Regions from separate parts of the Chitinophaga pinensis DSM 2588 genome, predicted to be linked through region 2. Evidence: riboswitches for the same ligand, from Rfam matches in the RefSeq annotation. Region 2 holds a riboswitch; the other holds the start of a gene.
What was found. Region 2 has a riboswitch for thiamine pyrophosphate ahead of thiS (sulfur carrier protein ThiS). Riboswitches for the same ligand answer to the same signal wherever they lie in the genome.

Region 1: another riboswitch for thiamine pyrophosphate. It lies ahead of CPIN_RS32375 (TonB-dependent receptor); the one in region 2 lies ahead of thiS (sulfur carrier protein ThiS).

What each region holds. Positions count from the first base shown of each region.
Region 1 is NC_013132.1:8,206,721-8,215,129, forward strand. It holds gene der (ribosome biogenesis GTPase Der) at 1-852, opposite strand, end outside; gene era (GTPase Era) at 865-1,734, opposite strand; tRNA gene CPIN_RS32365 (tRNA-Met) at 1,800-1,871, opposite strand; gene CPIN_RS32370 (single-stranded DNA-binding protein) at 2,586-2,978, opposite strand; TPP riboswitch at 3,170-3,262, shown strand; gene CPIN_RS32375 (TonB-dependent receptor) at 3,325-5,700, shown strand; gene CPIN_RS32385 (DUF6770 family protein) at 6,030-7,589, shown strand; gene argH (argininosuccinate lyase) at 7,669-8,409, opposite strand, start outside.
Region 2 is NC_013132.1:750,881-759,289, reverse strand. It holds gene thiC (phosphomethylpyrimidine synthase ThiC) at 1-1,105, opposite strand, end outside; gene thiS (sulfur carrier protein ThiS) at 1,259-1,462, opposite strand; TPP riboswitch at 1,547-1,655, opposite strand; gene CPIN_RS03050 (lipocalin-like domain-containing protein) at 1,701-2,201, shown strand; gene CPIN_RS03045 (hypothetical protein) at 2,285-2,542, opposite strand; gene CPIN_RS03040 (sterol desaturase family protein) at 2,571-3,389, opposite strand; gene dnaN (DNA polymerase III subunit beta) at 3,626-4,744, opposite strand; gene CPIN_RS03030 (pyridoxal phosphate-dependent aminotransferase) at 5,092-6,351, shown strand; gene CPIN_RS03025 (hypothetical protein) at 6,455-6,949, opposite strand.

The DNA of each region.
Region 1 (8,409 bases), 1.7 Mb from region 2:
GAAAATACTAAGATCCTGTGCAGTGACACCTTTGGTTGCATCCAGCAGCAGCAGACAAACATCTGCTTCATCCATTGCTTTGATTGCACGGATAACGGAATAGAATTCCAGGTCTTCCTGCACTTTATTTTTACGGCGTAAACCCGCTGTATCAATCAGTACGAAATCTTTCTGGAACATTTTATAGTGTGTGTGGATGGTATCGCGGGTAGTACCCGGAATATCAGACACAATGTTCCTTTCTTCACCGATCAGGGCGTTCAGCAGGGATGATTTACCTACGTTCGGCTGACCGATAATCGCGATTTTAGGCAATGCTTCCGCTGCTTCTATCGCTTCTCTTGTTTCATCATCTTCCGGGATCTGACCGGTAATTTCATCCAACAGTTCACCACTACCGCTACCACTCATGGAAGACATGAAAAATACCTTTTCAAAACCCAGGCTATAGAACTCCGTCGCTTCCAGCTGACGGGTAGCATTATCTACTTTATTCACCACAAGGATCACCGGTTTGGAAGAGCGACGCAGAATATCTGCCATCTCCGCATCCAGGTCGGTAATACCGGTTGCTACATCACACATGAACAGCAGGAGGTTTGCTTCCTCCATAGCTATTTTCACCTGTTTGCGTATCTCACGCTCGAATACATCTTCACTTCTGGATACAAAACCACCGGTATCAATCACGTTGAACGATTTCCCGTTCCAGTCCGCCACACCGTATTGTCTGTCACGCGTAACACCGCTCACGTCATCCACGATGGCTTTACGCTGTTCCAGCAAACGGTTGAAAAGCGTAGATTTCCCTACGTTTGGACGACCGACGATTGCTACTGTAAATCCTGCCATAACTAAATAAAATTAATAACCGTATTCCTTTAAATAAATATCATTATCCCGCCATTTGCCTCTTACCTTCACAAACAGTTCAAGGAACACTTTCTGACCCACAAATTTCTCAATATCCTGGCGGGCCAGTGTACCGATCTTTTTAATGGAAGATCCTTTGTCGCCCAGGATAATCGCTTTCTGCGTTTCACGCGTCACGATAATATCCGCTGAAATTTTGATCAGCGTATTCTTTTCCTGGAACTGTGTTACAGCTACTGCTGTATGATAAGGGATCTCTTCGTCAAAGAGCTGGAATATTTTTTCCCGGACGATTTCGCCTACGAAGAAGCGTGTAGACTTATCTGTTAAGGTATCTTCCGGGTAGAAAGGCTCGCTTTCGGGGAGCATGCCTACGATAGTCTGCAGCAATGCCGGTACACCTTTACCCTGCATCGCTGATATCAGCACTACTTTTTCTGCCTTGCCCCACTCTTCACACTTTTTCACCAGCACATCCAGCTCTTCCTTCATCAGCAGATCTGACTTATTCAGCACCAATATGGTGCGGGCTTTTAGTTTGAGTGATGCAAACAGAGAGAGGTTTTCTTCCAGATTATCCTTCACGTCCATGATTAACATGGCCACGTCGGCGTCTTCCAGGGCAGACTTAACAGCACCCATCATTTTTTCGTGCAGACGATAACGGGGATCAATAATACCGGGCGTATCAGAGAATACGATCTGATATTCCGGTGTTGTCACCACACCCGTAATACGATGTCTTGTTGTCTGGACCTTCGGAGATACAATAGCCAGTTTCTCGCCCACCAGAGCGTTCATCAGGGTACTTTTCCCTGCATTGGCCTTACCGAAGATATTTACAAAACCCGCTTTATGCATGCACTACTAATTTCCTGAACTTCCTGAAATAAAAAAAGCCGAATCAGATTCGGCTTTTTTGTTAGTAGCGAGGAGAGGATTCGAACCCCTGACCTTCGGGTTATGAGCCCGACGAGCTACCTCTGCTCTACCTCGCAATGAGGTTGCAAAGATAGGATTAAAATCATTCCTGCCAAATCTTTTTTAGAAAAAACGCTTTTTACATGCATCAAACAGAGAATAACAACGTAACTTCACCATCCTGTAACCCTTTACTACAAAGGGTTACAGGATATAAAAAACCTTTGTATAAAAGCTGGAAATAAAATCTTCGTTTCATTCATTTCAATCAAAAATACGCTGGTAAAGCCCGCTAATGATATGCACAATATCTTATACGTGTCTATCAGGAACGTATATACTTTGCCTCCAATCTCAGCAAAAAACCACCACACTGCCGTCGGAAGGTCATTGGAATGCGCATTACTGACACTTCATAAACAATTGATGTACAATCATATATACTGATCAAGTCCACCTCATGTCCACCTGTCATCCAGGCATACTTCTCCCCTGCTACCTCCATCAGCCTGGTAAACACTTCCCATCCCTGTAATATGGCCTTATTTCCTCTTTACATAAAGACATATCATTGCCATACTCTTCCATAGCAACGCGTTGAATAACAAGGATCAAAGCCATTATAATGCCCTGATGTGCTAAAGTCACCATAGATATCCGGCTTTTATACTTCTGTTCTCAAACCTTCCCGGGGACAGACTGATTCGTCCTGCTTTCCCTCTCCACAAAGAAAAAGGCTGTCCGCCTACAGCGCAACAGCCTTCTTTCATATCTGCGGTGTTTATCATCTCCTAAAACGGCAGATCATCCGCCGGATCTTCATTCACCATCACAATCTCCTCCACCTCATTTTCCCGCTTACCACCATCACGGCGACTCGTCAACAGCTGCAATTGCAAGACTTTTAAACGCAATACCGACACATTTTCACCCTGGCCGTTCACATAATTATCTGCCGAAGGATTTCCCTCGACAAACACACGGGTACCCGTTTTCAGATAAGGACCCACCTTCTCCTTGTTCCAGAGCGAACAATCTACCCAGGTCGTCCTTTCCTGCAACTCACCATCCCGCGCCTTAAAGCGCTCCGTATGCGCCACGCGAAAGCCTAAAACAGTATGACCATTTACATTCCGCTGAACTGCATCATGTCCCAGATGCCCGATTAATTGTAGCTTAATCATTACAGATTCTAATTATGGTTAACAATAAAAAAGTTCAGGGAGTATTTAATTCTGAAGAGACATGTAGAGGAATGGAAATTATACTATTTCTGTCATTATGAAAAATATTTTCACTTTTTAACGACGACCGCTATAACTTTGTTCCCGGAAACAGGAGTGCGCATCTCGCGCAATAAATTATCAGAACTCCCGGTTTCACCTCGGGGTGCCTTACTATCAGGCTGAGATCAGACCCGTTGAACCTGACCAGGTAATGCTGTTTAGGAAAGGTAAGCGAACAATCTCTTCCTTACCCATTTGTTAAGTTGAAAGCTACAGATTGTAAGCTATTAAACCGTCATAGTCCATGAGACAATTTTTATTCCTTTTGCTGCTCTGCAGCTTAAGTACTGTGCATGCGCAAACTGTGCTGACCGGAGTCGTTACCAACAAATCCAACGGAAAACCGCTGGAAGGTGTTTCCGTAAGTATCCCCTCCACCAACGCTGGTATGCATACCAACGCCAATGGTCAATACCGCTTTACTATTCCGTCTAAAGGTCAGTATACCTTACAGGTGAGCTACCTCGGATACAAACAGTTGACCACGAACATCAACGCGACTGGTAATACCATCCAGACAGATTTTTCGCTGGAAGAAACCGGTCTCTTTGTAAAACCTGTTGAGATCTCCAGTCTCCGTGTGGGAGAACATGCTCCTTTCACACAATCTACCCTGACTGCAGAAGAGATCAAAAAACAGAACCTGGGTCAGGACCTGCCCCTGCTGCTGAATCAGCTCCCAGGCGTAGTAACCAACTCCGACGCTGGTACAGGTATCGGTTATACCGGCATCCGTGTCAGAGGATCTGATATCACGCGTATCAACGTTACTGCCAATGGTATTCCTATCAATGACGCGGAATCACAGGGTACTTTCTTTGTAAATATGCCCGATTTCGCTTCTTCTGTAAGCAGTATACAATTACAACGGGGTGTAGGTACATCTACCAACGGAGCTGGTGCTTTCGGCGCTTCGCTCAATCTCAGCACCAACGATTTCAGAGATAAAGCATACGCAGAAGTTAACAGCAGTGTCGGATCTTACAACTCCTGGAAAAACACCGTAAAAGTAGGCTCCGGATTAATCAATAACCATTTCACCATCGACGCCAGATTATCCAAAATATCTTCTGATGGTTACATGGATCGTGCCTCTTCTGACCTGAAATCTTTCTATACTTCTGCGGCTTATATTTCGAAGAATACCGCTATCCGTCTGAACGTATTTTCCGGTAAGGAAAAAACCTACCAGGCATGGAACGGCGTGCCTCTCGACTCACTGAAGACACACCGTACCTACAATTCCGCAGGCCAAAAATCTGACGGTACTTACTACGACAACGAAACAGACAACTATCAACAGGACCATTACCAGTTATTCCTGAACCAGTCACTGAGCAGTAAACTGGACTTCAACGTGGCTGCACACTACACCCGTGGCAGAGGTTACTACGAACAGTACCGCGAACAGGAAGCCTTTGCTGATTACGGCATCACAGATCCTGTGATCAACGGCGCTCCTGTGACACATACAGATCTCATCAGACAACTCTGGCTGGACAACCACTTCTACGGTGGCATCTTCTCCGTAAACTACAAAGGCGATAAACTGAGCTGGAGCCTGGGTGGCGGATGGAACCGCTATGAAGGCGGTCACTATGGTAAGATCATCTGGGCGCAATACCCGATCGATAAAGACCACAAATACTACGACAACGACGCATTCAAACGCGATCTGAACGTATACTGGAAAGGACAATATAAAATCACTTCCGCATTACGCCTGTTTGCAGACCTGCAATACCGCACCGTACAATACAACATCGACGGATTCGATAAAAATCCTTCCCTGATACAACATAATGATTACAACTTCTTCAATCCGAAAGCAGGTATTTCTTACACGCTGAACGATCGTCAGGAAGTATACGCCTCCTTTGCTGTGGGCAACAAAGAACCTAACCGCGACGACTTCGAAGCAGGTGTAAATAACACCCCTAAACATGAAACACTGCGCGATGTAGAAGCTGGTTATACTTACCGCACCGGTAACATCGTGTTGCAGGCAAATGCCTACTACATGAACTATAAAAACCAGCTGGTACAAACCGGGAAACTGAACGATGTAGGCGCTTATACCCGCACCAACATTCCTAAAAGCTACCGCGCCGGTATCGAATTACAAGGTAGCACCCGCCTGGGCCGCCTGTTTACGCTTTCTGCGAATGCAGCCTTCAGCCGCAACAAGGTGCAGAACTTCCAGTATTTTATCGACAATTTTGACACCGGTGCACAGGATACCGTTGTTTACAACAGCACCAACATCGCCTTCTCCCCTTCTTTTGTAGGCGGTTATAACTTGTCTGCAAGACCAGTGAAGAATCTGGAAGTAAGCCTGATCGGTAAGTATGTCAGCAGACAATACCTCGACAACTCGGAAGTAAAAGAACGCAGCCTGGACGGTTATTATACCAATGACCTGCGCTTCAACTACATCATTCCTCAGCCTCTCTTTAAAGAACTGGGTATTCAGTTCGTGCTGAACAATATCTGGAATAAGAAGTACGCTCCTAACGGATGGACCTATGCATTTAAAGAGGAAGGTGTCGAAAAATCGTCTAACGGATATTATCCGATGGCTGGCACCAATTTCTTTGCCGGCATTAATATAGCCTTCTAAATTAGCCTAAATGGGAAAGGGGCTGTCCGCCAATGGTGGGACAGCCCTTTTTATTTCTCCTCTTCCTGAAAATGAATTTCAGTTACATAGCATATATTTTCACTATATTGCATTAGAAATCATACCTATACCTAAGAAGGGGACAAATTGCATGATACCTCATACCTGGTCGCATAAGACCATAACTGTTCGTACAATTGACAGCACGCTTGCCTATAAGCGTACTGAAGCCAGCACTTCATTGCATATCACCTTTCTACCGGTACAGGCCCTATACACTATATATTTCAAACCCATACCTCATCGTTGCACTTTTCAAACTTTTTAAAATGAAAAAACGATTCCTATTATTCCTGTACACTTTATTTGTTGTACTAACTACCCACGCCCAGTCCAGGGTATTCAAACAGGTTGGCAGTGGTATTTCGACCTCCCTGCACAGCATTATGCAGGATGGAAGTCTCGTCGGTTATATGACATTCACAGAACTGGAAAAAGCCAGTAAGGACTCCTTCAACTACGAGGTCACTATCATGGACGAAAATCTGAACGATATCGGAAAGGTGAAATTCCGTGAACAGAAACTGAACCTGCGCGCCGTAGCGTTTGAACAGGATATCCTTTGTCTCGCATATATCAAGAGCGACGTATTAGGTACAACACCAAAACATAAGATCTCCTACAAGCACGCTGCAAAGAAAGGTTACATATCCTTCTTCGCACAGTTCATTAACCTCCAGGGTGAGATCACAAAAACTTTTGAAAGAAAAGCGGACATAGATATTTATCTGGCACTGAAAGGATACGAAGCAAATGCGCTGCCGTTTAAAGAAGACATTCAGCTGAAAAACATCAGCAATAAAGGTTTTGCTGCCTTTTACGGAGATAAGACTAAAAAGCCTTTATTCACTTTCAATACTGCCGGTGAAAAGATCAGTGAAAGACAGATAAAAGAAGTGGCTGCAAGTTATTATCTGCATACAGCTGGTGATGACATCTACCTGCTGACCCAAAAAGCAGATATGGAATATGGCAGTGGCTATACCCTGTTCGGCTATAGCGGTACGACCAACTCTCCTACGCTGAAACTACAGCTGAAAGATAAAAAGAGACGTATGTTGGACATCCTCGGATTCGGCAATGATCCTGTGACTGGTAAATTGTTTATTTCCGGTATCATTGGTAATACATCTCCTTCTGTTGACCTGGCCGGCGTTAATGCGATCTCCAAAGGACAAATACAAGGTGTTTATAAAATAGATGTGAATGCCGCACATAAAGAAGACGTGAAAACTGTCTATTATTGCTGGGCTGACAGTACAAATAAAGAGATCGACAAAAAGGGGTACATCCAAAGCGCCCAGGGTCATATCGTGCCTCGTCCTTCTTTCAGAGACTATGAAGGCAACACTTATTTTCTAGGAAGCCGCCTGAAAGCAAGGAGCAGTAAAGCAGCTATCATTATAGGCTCCATCACGGCGCCATTGCTGGTCCCTGGTATTATCATGATGTCAACAGGAGCATATGGTGCTTATTCTTTTGATGATGTACTGCTCATGAAAATGGATAAAGACGGCAAGATGAGTTATGTGGACAGTATCGGCACCGACATCCACAAACGGAAGAACTTCCCGCCGACATTTAAAACAGAAGACAATTGTAGCTTCTATCCATTAACCAATCCGGACACAAAGACTTCTTTCCTGATCGTTAAAGCTGCAAAAGATATTATGATCTATAACGTACACGAGAAGAAGATCATGCGTAAGATCGCCAGAACCAATAATACAGTGAAGACAAACATCTACCCTGCAAAAGAGGGTCACATCATTGTCTCTGAATATGACGAAAAGGAGAAATCCACTAAGTTATCTATCGAGGCTATTTAGTAAAGCTATTATAAAAGCGAAAGCCTGAAAGTACATACTTTCAGGCTTTCGCTTTTATAATAGCTTATTGCTTCACAACTTAACTCAACAGCTTCTCTACTGCTGTAGCTACCTTTTTGAAAGGAAATCCGCTGATCACTTCTTCCATCATCCTGTTGACTTCTTCATTACCCGGATTACCAATGCTGCCTTCATGCGTATGCTGCACGGTATGCTCAGGTGCAAAATTACCTTTCTCGATATCCAGTCCTACCTGTTTGTACGCTTCGCGGAATGGAACACCTTCCAGTACCAGGCGGTTTACCACTTCTACGCTGAACAGATAACGGTATTTATCATCATTCAGGATATTCTCTTTGATACGGATATTCTCCAGCATCAGACCCGCCATTTTCAGACAGTCTTTCAATATGCCAAATGCAGGGAAAAGGTTCTCCTTCAGCAACTGCAGGTCACGGTGGTAACCACTTGGCAGGTTGGTGATCATCATTGCAATTTCATTCGGCAGCGCCTGCAGCTTATTGCCATGGGAGCGGATCAGTTCCCATACGTCCGGATTCTTCTTATGCGGCATAATGCTGGAACCAGTGGTGAGTTCATCAGGGAAGCTGATGAAACCAAAGTTCTGGTTCATAAACAGACACGCATCCATTGACATTTTCGCCAGTGTGGAAGCAATACCTGCCAGTGCAAATGAAACGATCTTTTCTGTCTTACCTCGTCCCATCTGTGCATACACCACATTGTAATTCAGATCGTCAAAACCCAGCAGCTGTGTGGTCATGGTACGGTTCAGCGGGAAAGAAGAACCATAACCTGC
Region 2 (8,409 bases):
GAGAAAAGGCGACATCGTATGCCTTCATGATCTCGCAGATTTCTTCAAAATGGGTATAGAGGAAGTTTTCCTTGTGATGTGCCAGACACCATTTTGCGAGGATCGATCCACCACGGGATACGATACCGGTCGTGCGTCGTGCGGTAAGTGGTACATAACGCAGCAGTACGCCGGCATGAATGGTGAAGTAGTCAACACCCTGTTCTGCCTGTTCAATCAGGGTATCACGGAATATTTCCCAGTTCAGCTCTTCTGCTTTTCCGTTCACTTTTTCCAGTGCCTGATAGATTGGTACGGTACCGATAGGCACAGGAGAGTTACGGATGATCCATTCTCTTGTTTCATGAATGTGTTTGCCGGTGCTGAGATCCATGATGGTATCAGCGCCCCAGCGGCAGGCCCATACGGCTTTTTCTACTTCTTCTTCTATGCTGGAGGTAACGGCGGAGTTACCGATGTTGGCATTGATCTTCACCAGGAAATTGCGCCCGATGATCATGGGTTCACTTTCCGGGTGATTGATATTATTGGGAATGATGGCGCGGCCGGCAGCTACTTCCTGTCTGACGAATTCAGGGGTGATGAACTTTACGGGCGTATTAGCGCCGAAGGATTGTCCTTTGTGTTGTTGCCAGAGGGCATTATTTTCCTGGAAGAGTTTTTCTACGCACTGGTTTTCACGCGTGGCGATGTATTCCATCTCCCGGGTGATGATGCCTTTTTTAGCATAGTGCATCTGGGATACGTTATGGCCGGCTTTTGCTCTCATCGGAGAATGCTGATAAGAAAAGCGCAGGGAGTCGAGACGATTGTCTTCCAGTCTTTGTCTGCCATAATCAGAAGTGATACCTGGCAGTTTATCCACATCGTCACGATCGAGGATCCATTTTTCACGCAGTCTGGGCAGACCCTGGCGTACATCGATGTGAGCATCAGGATCGGTGTATGGTCCGCTGGTATCATATACCACTACCGGTGCATTGGGAACTTCCTCCCCTTTAGAACCGTGCAGGCGTGTGTTTGTCAGCGTTATTTCTCTCATGGCGACGCCATCGACGTAGATTTTTCTGGACGCCGGGAATGGCGTACGGGAAATGGAATGCATAATCGTTGAATGATTTACAGATCAGGAATTAAGTTGGAAAAATGTTGAATAGCAGGGTGGCTGGTGTACAATGTGTTCACGTATGGGCATGACAATGCCCTTATGGCAATGCAGGTCCATCAGCAATTCTTTTGTGTACAACAGGTCGTTGGATTATCCTCCCTGCGTGGCACGGATGATCGTGACCTTATCAGCGGACTGCAAGGTCTGATCGGGCCAGGAGGTCTTTGGTATAACCTGGCTGTTGACGGCGATGGCTACGCCTTTTTCTGATGATAGTTGGATAAACTGTAAGAGGGCAGCGACAGTTGTTCCTGGCTGCACCGCATAAAGTTTATTGTTTACAAGCACTTCCATGTTTGCAGGGAATTTAGTTGAACAATAAACTTTAAGGATGGAAAGGATGGAGAATTCAGCTATGTTTACCTGTGATAACGTGTATCAGGTCAGGTAACTTTTTCCTACGGCAGTATGAACTGCATCAGGTCTGAGGGTCTCATCTCAGCTTCCCGGTTGTTTTAGTTCCCGGGAAACACCCCTAAAGTGCCTTAAAGGTAGTTAAAATTGTTAAACTAGTATTCCTATCTTTGGAGCTATGAAAAAAAGTCTGCTTTTGTCAGTGATCTGTACAGTTATAGCTACATCATGTCAGCAGCCTGCTCCTTCTACAACAACTGTTGAAGTGGAAGACAGCAGTCTGATAGATGTACCGGATACTGTAACGCCGGAAACGGTCATTGATTCTGTTGCAATGATAAAGGCAGATACGGTTTCATACAGTGAGGAGCAGTTGCTGGGAAAGTGGCTGCAACCGGTACCTGGGGTTGATAAAGCGACACAGGGTTTTCAGTTAAAGAAGAAGGGGACGATTACGTCTATCAATACTTATTCAATGGTGTATGACAAGTGGAGTGTTTCACATGATACGCTGTTGTTCTGGAGTCACATAGAGGGTACGCGGCAGAAGGATTCTGCCGTTGTCATAGATACTACACTTATCAGGGCGCTGACAGATACTTCGTTAGTGCTGTTTCCTATCAAAGCTGCGGAGGGATACCTCGAAGAATATAAAAAGGCGGACAAAAAAAGGAAGTAAGTCTACCATAGTCCACAGGCAACAAACAGTATCGCGTTATACTGCCTGCTGCCTGTAAACAGATTATAGTAGTCATGAACTTACTAGTTATACATTTGCCACAATGCGACAGCGCATGCTACTACTGCCATGAATACACCGGCAGTGGCTACTTGTGTGTCGTCGATATTTTTGTGGGCTTTTAAGATGGAAAGTCCGCCGATAACTATAGCAGCTACACCAAATACGAGTGCTGTACTTGGGTTCCTTGCGACGAAGGCATATACTGCTGAGAATATACCTGCAAACATGGAAACGAAGCAGGCTATTTTAGTGGGGGTGGACGTGGTGTGCTGTTGCATATGATGATGAATTAAGCGTGATAATAATTTAGTTTATAATCTTTTCCTGCCTGGTTTGTTCCCAGGGCACTTTCAGGAGTGTCCCGATGTGTTGATAATGATCGTCCTGATACTCATCCAGTCCGTAGCGTAGTTGCGTTACATCTTTTACTTTCACGAATGTGCCGAAGAGGCGATCCCAGAACGAGAAAATGTTCGCATAATTGGAGTCGGTTTCCGGCTGATAATGACTGTGATGTACCTTATGCATGTCAGGCGATACAATGACGTAGCTAAGGGTACTATCCAGCCATTTGGGCAGACGGATGTTCGCATGGTTAAACTGTGACATGAACGCTGAGATGGTCTGGTATAACATGACCATCCAGATGGGTATGCCCATTACAACAATGGCGAGCAGTAAGGCGATAACTCTGAAAATGCTTTCCACGGGATGGTGTCTCAGGGCGGTAGTGGTATCTACCGCTGTATCGATATGATGGATCTTATGGAAGTGCCACATCCAGGCTATTTTATGCTGGATGACGTGTACGAGGTAAGCGCCTACCAGATCCATCATCATGACCGCTATCAGGCAGTGTAGCCAGATGGGCAGCGGAAAGGTGTACAACAGGCCAAAATGTGCCTTTGCGGTCCATTCTGATGCGGTGACGATCAGGAATGCGAAACCAAGGTTAACGACGGCTGTGGTTAACGTAAAGAACAAATTGGTACCTGCATGTTTATAACGATCTCCTTTGAATGAGAGGCGGGGTATAGCGCCTTCGATCATCCAGAGAAGTACGAGTCCACCTACGAGAAAGGCGGTGCGATACCACGGAGGAATATTATTAAAAAATTCTTCCATACGGGAATCAGTTTTGTCTGCATGGATGGGTCCCATGCGGTTTATTATTCAACGTGAAATAGTGGTCATCAAACTGGGGCAAATCAAGTCGTTACTGTCCTTATTGCTGCTATTAATTTACGACTTTTTCAAATAACAAATCTTTTGAAAGTGGCTATGGTAAAAGAAAAAAGCAATCTCCTTGTGAGAGATTGCTTTATAAATAAACATTAGTTATTAGTTGTTGGAGCAGCGGCTTAGTTATTCAACATAAGCGGCATTACCAGCATCAGCAGGTCTTCGTTTTCTTCTTTTTCAGAAGGTTTCAGGATACCTGCTTTGGTTGGTGTAGACAATTCGATCGTGATTTCATCACCTTCTGCTGCGTTCAGCATTTCGATCAGGAACTTCGCGTTGAAAGCGATCTGCATATCGTCGCCGGTGTACTGGCAACTCATACGCTCATTACCTTCGAAAGAGAAGTCAACGTCCTGTGCAGATAGTTGCAGTTCGCTACCGGTGATGCTCAGGGCTACCTGGTTGGTGCTCTTGTTGGCAAAAACGCTTACGCGTTTCAGCGCGTTCTGGAAATCACTTTTAGCGACTGTCAGGCGGTACGGGTTATCTTTTGGAATAACCACTTTATAGTCAGGGAATCTTGCGTCGATCAGGCGACAGATCATCTGGGCGCCATCATGCATTACGAAGAAGTGGTTCTGGCTATAGGCGATTTTAATTTCGCTGTCGTTGTCAGGTAATGCGGATTTCAGCAGGTTCAGCGGTTTTTTAGGCACGATGAAGGTTTCTGCTTTCGGGCATTCAACGCCGGTTCTAACGTATTTTACCAGACGGTGAGCGTCGGTTGCTACGAAAGTGAGGCTGGTTGGTGTCAGTTCGAAGAAAACACCTGTCATGGCAGGACGAAGGTCGTCGTTGCTTACGGCAAACAGGGTTTTGTTGATGGCTGTAACCAGGGCTGTTGCTGAAACGGTGAATGAAGTTGTATCATCCGCAGCTGGTTCTTTCGGGAAGTTCTCAGGATTCTCTCCCATCACCTTGTACTTACCGTTGTCGGAAGTAATTTCAACCGCGTATGAGTTAAGATCTATATGAAACGTGAGCGGCTGGTCAGGCAGGTTTTTGAGTGAATCCATCAGGATCTTAGCCGGGATACAGATACGGCCGCTTTCTTTGGCTTCAACCTCCAGCTTTACCTTCATCACAGTCTCGAGATCCGTAGCTACTACAGTCAGTTCGTTCTTATCGATCAGGAAAAGGAAATCTTCCAATATAGGCAACACCGTATTAGAGTTGATCACCCCGCTGATCTGCTGCAATTGTTTTAACAAAGTAGAGGAAGAAACGATAAACTTCATGTGATATATTGTATTTACTTTTTGCTTTATTCAAAAATAGCCGTGTAATGGCCGGTGAGGCGATTGACCGAAATTCGGATTTTGTTAACCGCACTAAAAATAGGCTTTTTAAGAATGCGGACAAAGATAGAAAGAAATGTCAAGTATCGCGCTAATTACAGATATTACCGGAAAATACAATGTTAGATAAAGCGATGATTAGTAGATCTTTTATTGAATGAAATTCAATAAACTGGCAATTTATTAATATGACATGAAAAAATCTGCTCTTTCTTTTAAATGATGTTCATATCATTTAGCTTTGCGGGCGCAAAAAAATATTTTTAAAACTAAAATTCTTTTGGGTTATGAAACTGTCTCATTTAGCCGAAACGTTGATCGGGTCTGAAATTATTAAGCTGGCCGGTGAGATAAAGGAGAAGCAGGCCAAGGGCGAGAAGATCTACAATTTTACCATTGGGGATTTTGACCCCAAGGTATTCCCAATTCCGGCTGAGTTTGAGGAAGAGATCATAACGGCTTACAAGGAAGGATTTACCAACTACCCTCCGGCAGACGGTATTCCTGAACTGAGAAAATCAGTAAGTGAGTTCATCGCTGAACACGAAAACCTGAACTACGATCCGGCGAAGGAAATAGTTATCTCCTGCGGTGGTCGTCCGATTATCTATGCAACTTTCAGAACAATTGTAGACAGAGGTGAGAAGGTAGTTTATGCTACTCCATCCTGGAACAATAACCATTATACACATTTCCTCGAGGCAGAGCACGTTGTACTGGAAACTAAACCGGAAAACGACTTTATGCCGACTGCTGCCGAACTGAAACCACTGCTGAAGGGTGCTACCCTCCTGGCGCTGTGTTCTCCGCAGAACCCAACCGGTACTGCTTTCGGTAAGCAACAGCTGGAAGAGATCTGCGACCTGGTAATTGCTGAAAACAAGAGCCGTGGCGCTGATGAAAAGCCGCTGTACGTAATGTTTGACCAGATGTACTGGGTACTGACTTTCGGTCAGACACAGCACTACACACCGGTTTCCCTGCGTCCGGAACTGAGAGACTATACCATCTTCATCGACGGTATGAGTAAAGCATTCGCTGCAACCGGCGTAAGAGTTGGTTGGGCTTTAGGACCTGCACACGTAATCGGAAAGATGAAATCTATCCTGTCTCACGTAGGTGCATGGAGCCCTATGGCAGAACAGCATGCAGCAGCGCGTTACCTGCGTCGTAAAGACGAAGTGAATGCTTACCTGAAGCAATTCAAAGGCGAAGTAGAAGAGCGTCTGCAGAAGATTTACGAAGGATTTGACGGTCTGAAGAAAGCGGGTCACCCGGTAGAAGCGATCGCTCCACAGGCAGCTATCTACCTGACGCTTAAGATCGATCTGGCAGGTAAAAAGACCGCTGATGGTACCGTACTGGCAGATCAGGCAGCGGTTACCTCCTACATCCTGAACGAAGCGAAACTGGGTCTGGTACCGTTCTATGCATTCGGTGCTCCTAAAACATCTCCATGGTATCGCCTCAGCGTAGGTACCTGCGTAAAAGAGGAGATCCCGGCAATGATCGCTCAGCTGAAAGCTGCGCTGGAAAAGCTGCAATAGGATTTTAAATGGCAAGCAACATAAAAGAAGAAAGGCCGCCCCGTCTCAAACGGAGCGGCCTTCTTCATGATAGGTGTGGTGTTGAAAGAAGGGAACATTTAACTTAGTGTCTGTCCCGGCCACGTCCTCCGCGGTCAGCACGGCCATTATTATGATCGTCACGATGATCTTTCTTCCACTGGCCATGATTCGGGTGGTATTTGTTAGCCCAGTATTTCTCTTCCCTGCTGTCACGGATCGCTATCTGGTCATGTTTACCTCTGTAGCTGTAATATTGCTGACGGTATTTATCATGGGTCATATAAGGTCTGTCTACCCCATTGATCACTACCTTGTGCGCATGGTAAACATCGAAATTGGCATACCTGCCGGGTAATGATCTGGTCCTTACCCAATTATTTCCATTTCTATAAACATATACCTGGGCCGGTACATCGTAATAACATTCTATGTCGGGCAGATAGTAGTAGTCCACATGGTCATAACCAACAGGACCCCATACTGGCTGTCTTCCTATATTGATACTAACATTGATCTGGGCCATGGTTGTAGCTGTAAATCCGGTTACGGCAATCAGCAGAAGCATTAACTTTTTCATAGCGTTTGATTTTACCTATGTAAGGCAAAACAAATGCCCGATCCATGCCAGTCAAGTTATTCCGAGATGTAGGTGTAAAATGTGTCGGCTAAAAGCGTGAAAAATGAGACCATCCCGTCAGAAGGGAAAAGACCTGTTTACTCCCCTGCTAAAAGTGACATTTGCAGGGCAAAAAAGCAGCAAGTGAAGTCTGTTGTATCCGTACAGGCTTCCGGTGCTCCCGGCAGGCAGCTTTTAGATAACCCTTATCAGGATCGAAATGTTTTGAATTTAGTGGAAAAAGATTTGACTAGATGGTTAAAACGATATCTGGCGAGAGGTGATTGACCGGTTGATCCTTAGTCAGACTATACTTCTAATACGTTAGTGCTGCGTCTTTCAAGGTAGGAGTAACGTATTACAAGTATAGTCTGACTATAGTTGAGAGGGCTTTTTGCTGTTTGGCGTCAGATATCTGGGGCAACTGATGCATGTTTTAAGATAATTGGGTGCTGTTGGCTGATCTTGGATTGGGAGTTCTGGCGGGAAGTGTGAGGGGCTGCTTCTGCTATAGTTTCAGATACCTGACGGACTGACGCCCGCTTTTAAGATAATTGGGCGGTGGTGGTAAGGCTGGGCGGGGGAGCTTTGATCAAGGGTAGCTGGATGCAGAGGACGGGCTAAGGTCCGCGCAGGCATCTGAAACCATCGCTGTAAGCGCCTACTGATTGATTAATTGTGAGGCTGAGTGATATGACTGAAAAGTAGGGAGGGAAGAAAAAGTGTGCGGAGTTCGGGTTTGCGCATTAAAAGGGAATATCAGGCACCAAAAAAACTATGTCAAACACAGTTCCGGCAGAGATGCGTCGTATATAAAGCATGTATGAAGCATGTATAAGGTATGTCAACCAAGCCCCGATAGCACATTTAGCCCATCGCATTGTACCCCGATTACCCTCACCTCCCCATTATCTAATCGACCGGCGCTTACAGCGGTGGTTTCAGATGCCTGCGCGGACCTTAGCCCGTCCCCTGCATCCAGCTACAGTCTAGCAAAGCTCCCCTGCCCAGCCAAAGCACCACTGCTTAATCATCTTAAAAGCGGGCGTCAGTCCGTGCAGGTATCTGAAACCATAGCAGAAGCAGCCTTCACACTTCCCCCCAAAACTCATCCCCTCCGCTTCATCGATTCCCTCAAAGAGATTAATATCCAGTCGTTTATGTAAAATAGTAGGACACGCTTGACAATTTCCTCCTAAACTCCTTTCTGCCTCCGCTGCTTTCTAACCTTGCCTACTTGCCTTAAAAACGGTTATTACCAACCATTATATAAAACCAAATCAAGCAACACTCCCGCCAAAGTTCTACATCAACCTTACCATTATTGCCATCCATCTTAAAAGCGAAGATTAGTTTATCAGATATTTGACTCCTTGGCAAAAGAAGTCTAAAACACCTCACTTAAAAACCTCCCTGAGGTA